One region of the Fictibacillus sp. 7GRE50 genome, then DNA from elsewhere that is predicted to be linked to it. Evidence: riboswitches for the same ligand, from Rfam matches in the RefSeq annotation. Region 1 holds a riboswitch; the other holds the start of a gene.
What was found. Region 1 has a riboswitch for S-adenosylmethionine ahead of IHV12_RS11730 (homocysteine synthase). Riboswitches for the same ligand answer to the same signal wherever they lie in the genome.

Region 1 (3,415 bases):
TTGGCAACAAAAAAGCTGCTCAAAGGATTTCTTGAACAGCTTAATCGTTGTAATCTACAATCCACTTGGAGAAAGTGAGATCGCTTTTAATGCGTGATCTAAGTCATAGATTAGATCATCTACTGTTTCAATTCCGATCGAAAGACGGATTAGTTCTGGGCTTACGCCTGATTTTCTTTGTTCTTCTTCAGATAGTTGTTGATGAGTGGTGCTAGCTGGATGGATGATCAATGATTTTGAATCTCCCACGTTTGCCAGGTGAGAGAAGATGCTAACATTTTCGATCAACTTTTTACCTTCGTCTACACCGCCTTTAACCCCGAATGTTAAAATTGCACCCGCGCCTTTAGGGAGGTATTTTTGGGCAAGTTCATAGTAAGGGCTGCTTGGAAGCCCTGCGTAATTTACCCAATCGACCGATGGATGACTCTCTAGGAACTTCGCTACTTTCAATGTATTTTCAACATGACGTTCTATACGCAGAGCAAGTGTTTCCAATCCTTGAATAAATAGAAAGGAGTTGAACGGTGCGATAGACGAACCTAGATCTCGAAGCAGCTGAACACGTGCTTTTAGAATATAAGCAAGTGGACCAAATGCATCCGTATACACAATTCCTTTATAGCTTGGATCTGGCTCAGTCAAGCCTGGGAATTTCCCATTGCTCCAATCAAATTTTCCAGAATCGACGATAACTCCACCTACTGAAGTACCATGTCCTCCGATGAACTTTGTTGCAGAATGAACAACGATATCCGCTCCATGTTCGATTGGGCGACAAAGGTAAGGCGTAGCCAACGTATTATCTACAATAAGAGGAACTCCTGCGTCATGTGCGATGTCAGCAATCGCTTGAATGTCGGCTACATCGATTTTTGGATTCCCGATGGTCTCAATGTATACGGCTTTTGTTTTTTCTGTAATAGCGTCTTTAAACGATTGAAGATTATCAATTTCAGCGAATTGTGTCTGGATGCCGAGCTTGGGGAGAGTGACAGAGAACAGGTTATACGTTCCACCATATAGAGAGGTGGAAGCGACGATTTCATCACCAGAGCCAGCGATATTGAATATAGCATTTGTAATGGCAGCCTGGCCAGAAGCAAGAGCAAGAGCACCAACACCGCCTTCAAGTTTTGCAATGGTCTGTTCAAACGCATCTTGCGTTGGATTCATCAAACGCGTATATATGTTTCCGAACTCTTTTAGGGCAAATAAGTTCGCTGCGTGCTCTGTTGAATTGAACTGATAGGAAGTGGTCTGGTAGATCGGAACAGCACGAGCTCCTGTAGTCGGATCAACTTTTTGACCTTCATGTAATGAAATCGTTTCAAACCCATACTGTCTTTTTGCATTTTGATCAGTCATTTTCAAATCTCTCCTCAACGTCATTTTTTTGTATCCAATCGCATTCAGTTTCAACTTATCCCAGAAAAAAAGACCTCTTCCAAAAGAAGAGGTCCCGATGATTTCACCCGATCGAAGTCTCATCTTTCAGAACATTAATTGTTCTGCTGAAATTAGCACCATGCGTTTCCGCTGGTTGCCGGGCATCATAGGGTCAGTCCCTCAGCCTCTCTGGATAAGAAGATTTGAATATTGAATTAAGATTTATAATACATAGGTCATTATCAATAGTCAACTGAATTTTTTAAAAATTTCGGATTTTTATTTTCCGGATTACTTTTAACTGCATAAATAACTCCAACCGCCCAAAAAGCAGCAAGAACAAAGTAGATTGGTAACAACATGTTATGTGAAACCCCTAGTGTATGAAGAAGGGTGCGGGTATTGGTGATAATAATCAATCCACCAACAAGTACTCCGAGTATGTGAGAGGGAATGAGTCGCACTAGCCATGCAGCAATAGGAGCCGCAATCACTCCTCCTAGCATCAATGCACCTACCCATAGCCATTCAACTTGTTCCCAGCCGAGTGCGATGAAGAATCCGACTGATGCAGATACTGCTACAGCAAATTCACTTGTATCTACAGAACCGATCACCTTCCTGGTTTTCATGTCTTGTTTTGCCATTAGGACTGGAGTGGTGACCGGGCCCCAGCCTCCTCCACCTGTAGCATCTAAGAAACCTGCTAATAATCCAAGTGGAATAAGTTGTTTCTTCGTAAATGGTGTACCATTCGCTGTTGCTTTCTTTTCTCCAAGTTTAAACAGAAAACGATATAAGATATAAATTCCAAGGATAATTAGAAAGATAGAGATATATGGCTTTACTAGATCTCCAGGAAGGTTGCTTAAAAAACAAGCACCTACAAATGCGCCGATTGAACCCGGCAGAATTAAGCGAGTAACGACTTGGCGATCAACGTTTCCAAACTTAATATGAGAAGCGCCGGATGCCGCAGTGGTAACGACTTCAGCAAGATGTACGGACGCAGATGCAGCTGCAGGAGCAATTCCAGCTACTAACAGCAAAGATGTAGATGTAACTCCATAAGCCATACCGAGTGATCCATCAATCAACTGTGCAAAAAGACCAATTAGAGCTAATACAATCAACTTTTTCATACTTTTCCTCCTCAAAATAAAAAGGCCCTTAACAAGTAGTGTTAAGAGCCTTCGGTTTACCGATCAGCGATACAGATTAAATTTTAGTTAATACTATATGATTCAAAAACATAAAAAGTCAACTGTTTGTTTAAATTTTTTGTAAAAATAGAAAAATGAAAAAATAGGTCTTGATATCATTTTCAGATATGTTATGATTTTATAAAATTTAAACTCTTATCCAGAGTGGTGAAGGGAACTGGCCCGATGAAACCCGGCAACCTGCGATTGTAAGGTGCTAACTCCAGCAGAATGTATTTACATTTTGGAAGATAAGGTAATATGTTTACCTCCACTATCTTTCCGAAATGGGAAGGTTTTTTTGTTTTTTGGCTTTTGTTGCTCTTGAAAGTGGTTGATATCCGTTCCAGGATGCTCGCTTTCCGGGGGTCGTGCGGTGAGCCACCTCGACACTTTGTGTCCTTAGGTGTCTCACCTGTCCCGCTGATCCCCCAGGAGTCTCGCACCTTGCACTCCAATCAACTTTTCAATGAAGCCAAAACATAAATCAACAAAAAACAACAACTTTTTGAAAGAGCCTTTGAAAAGATATGAATGTTAGAAAGGGAGGCAGTGGAGTGGCGAACGAAAATAGTGCAAACGATTTTCTTCCTCAGCTTCAACAAATGCTGAGCAGTATTAAATTTGGATCAATCACTTTAGTCGTTCAAGATGGAAAAGTGATTCAGCTTGAAAAGAACGAGAAGGTAAGAATTAAATAATTCGCTGACTAGAAAACTAGAGGCGGTTTTAACGAATGGGCAAAGCCCTAAAAACGTTAAAGCCGCTTTTTTTATGGCGAAAAGGAGGTAGCAGATTGCTAACGTACGAAACATGGGACGAAA
Region 2 (3,415 bases), on a different contig from region 1:
CAAAAGCTTCTATTCTAGCAGTTCGTGTTCTTGATGCGAACGGCAGTGGATCACTCGATGACGTCGCTCAAGGCATTCGTTACGCAGCTGATCAAGGTGCGCAAGTTATCAATTTAAGTCTTGGTGGAGCAGGCGGCACACAGACTCTTCAATCCGCAGTTGATTATGCATGGGGCAAAGGTTCTGTAGTCATTGCTGCTGCAGGAAATGAGGGTGTATCTTCTCCTAGCTACCCTGCTTATTATACGAACGCGATTGCAGTTGCGGCTACCGATCAAAACGACCGTAAAGCTTCATTCTCAAACTTCGGTACGTGGGTTGATATCGCAGCGCCAGGTGTTAACATCTATTCAACAACACCAAATAACCAGTATGCGAGTTTCTCAGGAACGTCTATGGCATCACCAGTTGTTGCGGGTGTAGCAGGACTTCTTGCGGCTCAAGGTAAGAGTGCTTCTCAAATCCGTGCAGCGCTTGAAAACACAGCTGATCCTGTATCCGGAACAGGCAGCCAGTTCCAAAACGGACGCGTAAATGCAGCGGCGGCTGTTCAGCAGTAATTGATATAAATAAAAATGTTCCCAAACCTCTGGAAGTTAGTGTTTATAACTTCTGGAGGTTTTTTATTTTCCTTTTTTCATAGATGCTGTTAACGACTGTTATCCACACTTAACAACTAAATTGCATTTGTTAAAACTCCCTTCTTCATGAAGACAATTTCTGTAGAGTTAATGCATTTTTGTTCATTTGCTTCTTCGAGAAGTTGATTGGAGTGTAAGGTGCGAGACTCCTGCGGGACAGGTGGGCAGGTGAGACACTTAAGAGTGAAACGAACAAATGTGGCTCACCGCCTGCCCCGCGGAAAGCGAGCAACCTGGAGCGGAAATCAACCTCTATCTTAAACATCGATGAATACGAAAACAGCTTTCATGAAAAACTGTTAACAGAAACATCTGTAAGATGCGGAGGATTTCAGCTATGTTTGGTCTTGGTAAAGGTAAGCAAAAGAAAAAAACGTCTCAAGGTTCTGGCAAGAGTGAGTCGACTGAATCAGAAAAAAGGCAGAGTGAAAAGGAAGCCGAAGAAAAAATCGTCTACTTTTTCTTGATCAGTACAGCGGTTTTTGGCGTTGTCGTTCTGTATCTAGGCATTTCTCGCGAGATGTCTTTTGTGGCTGATCTCATTTCAAGTTGATTTTTCATGTCCTGAATGTATAATAGTTGTAACTTACATATCGTTTTTAAGCCGATTAATCGGTCTCTTATTTCGAGCAGGCGGAGGGAATTAGCCCTATGAAGCCCGGCAACCACCTATTTTGTTAGGCACGGTGCTACATCTAACAGTTTTACAGACTGAAAGATAAGAGGATGTGAACACAACCACTCGTCCTCTTTTTTTATAAAAGATGGCGTTTTTTGTTTTTGCTACCTCAAATGGAATCAATCGTATTAAAGAAAGGGTGTTCATTTATGGACCTTAACAAAGCGGATCGCATTAAAAAGATGCGTGTCCCACAAGTCGATGAAAAACTAGGAAACCGCTTGCCTCCTGGGCAGGTTGAAACAAAAAAGTTCCCTATTCTTCATGAGGGGGAGGTTCCTGTTTACGATATGAAAAAATGGTCGTTATCTGTAGAAGGACTCGTAGGAAAACGTGTCGAATTTAGTTTTGAAGACATCATGAAGATGCCTCAAACGACAGTAGTACGAGATATTCACTGTGTGACGAGATGGTCACGGTTCGACAATGCGTTTGAAGGTGTTAAATTTACGGACTTTTTAAAGCACTTTGATGTGGATCCAAAAGCAAAGTATGTGATGGTCCACGCTGATTACGATTATACGACGAATGTTCCTCTCCAAGATTTGTTGCGAGACGATGTCATTCTTGCGCACTCTTTTGACGGCAAGCCGTTAACGGAAAAGCATGGATTTCCGCTGCGTCTCATCGTTCCGCATCTTTATTTTTGGAAAAGTGCAAAGTGGATTCGTAAGTTCGAGTTCTTAGAAGAGGATCAGCCAGGCTTTTGGGAGCAAAACGGCTTTCATATGTATGGCGATCCGTTTAAAGAAGAACGATTTTCGAGCGATGAATTTGAGATGCCTGAAGATGAGTGGAAAAAGAAAGAGTATGATTGATCCCAAATGAAAAATTAGGGGGAAGTCCGTTTATTTTCTTCCCCTCAGCATTTTAATCTCATTTTTTAACGCTGTAATCTGATCTTGGATGTCTTTCATCTGAGCTTCTTGTTCTTGCTGGTCTTTTAGATCCTGCGCTTGATCGAGGTACACTTGTCTGAGAGCGATCGCTGCACTGAACGTAGCTAGAAAATCCCCCGCGGTCACAAGCGTTGAAGCGAGTAAGGCGAGTTCTGCAGCAAACGTGGTACCATCTTTATTATTTGCTAAATATTCTTCTTCTGCTTCTGCTAAAATGACGTCTACTACACGTTGATTCACATCATTCACTCCTAACACCTGAATTAGTAATACTATATGCGTTTGCCCTATTTGCGGTGCCCGATGTTATCCTTCATATCCCGATTTTCGAACACATAAAAATTCGGCTTTTTTCGTGAATTGTTCTTAATGTATAGGCATTTTGTCCGATATTATCCTTACTAGGGAGGTTTGGCGATGGAACAATGGCTGTCTTTTCGTATTCCGTTCGATATCATTTCCATTTACATCTTACTTGCCGCGATTATTGTGGTCGGCATATTTTCAAGCGTACTTCGAACAGCCTTACCAGAATGGTCTGTCAGGATCTTTAGCTACACGGGGTTTGTTGGAGTAATCTTTGCTTGGCTGAAGCTATTGGAGTATTGATACATACATAAAAAACGCCTTGGGGTGAGCTGACCCAGGCGTTTTGGCGTTTTATAAAGATTTGAAAAGTAGCTTACGAAGTACGGGCATCAGATAGTCGACAAGCTCTGAAGCACTTGGCACAACTACATTTTGCGGACCATAGATATTCTGCATCAACTTCTCTTCTTCCTCTGTGATCTCTCCGTTTGCGATGAACATACCAATCGTTTCGATCCCAAGCTTTCTTGTACGAGTAACCGCTTCGTGTGTATCGAGTACGCCATGCGATTCATAATCGAAAGCCGCTGGTTCACCGTCTGAGAAAACGAGCAGAATCTTTTGCTGCTCTGGTCGTTTTGCCAGCTCTTCTCCCATACGTCGGATGGAATATCCGTCACGGTTATCTTCTTGTGGTTCGAGCTGTATGATCGGCGCTCCCGATTGATGCAGAGAGTTACGATAGGAGATCACTTCATGAAAATAGTTCGGCTGATCGTTAGTAGAAGCATCTGCTGCATCTTCCCAAAACCCAACTACAGAATGCGGAATCCGAAGAGCTTTTAACGTTTCATGAAAAAGCACGATTCCTTTTTGCGTCTCTTCCA

Region 2: another riboswitch for S-adenosylmethionine. It lies ahead of IHV12_RS05135 (sulfite oxidase-like oxidoreductase); the one in region 1 lies ahead of IHV12_RS11730 (homocysteine synthase).

The regions. Positions count from the first base shown of each region.
Region 1 is NZ_JACZDW010000003.1:94,518-97,932, forward strand. It holds gene IHV12_RS11730 (homocysteine synthase) at 55-1,368, opposite strand; SAM riboswitch class I at 1,485-1,589, opposite strand; gene IHV12_RS11735 (sulfite exporter TauE/SafE family protein) at 1,632-2,531, opposite strand; SAM riboswitch class I at 2,745-2,849, shown strand; gene IHV12_RS22665 (YezD family protein) at 3,197-3,292, shown strand; gene IHV12_RS11745 (phosphoadenylyl-sulfate reductase) at 3,388-3,415, shown strand, end outside.
Region 2 is NZ_JACZDW010000001.1:1,057,644-1,061,058, forward strand. It holds gene IHV12_RS05125 (S8 family peptidase) at 1-560, shown strand, start outside; gene IHV12_RS05130 (hypothetical protein) at 979-1,194, shown strand; SAM riboswitch class I at 1,259-1,366, shown strand; gene IHV12_RS05135 (sulfite oxidase-like oxidoreductase) at 1,434-2,138, shown strand; gene IHV12_RS05140 (hypothetical protein) at 2,169-2,459, opposite strand; gene IHV12_RS05145 (hypothetical protein) at 2,637-2,828, shown strand; gene IHV12_RS05150 (vWA domain-containing protein) at 2,880-3,415, opposite strand, start outside.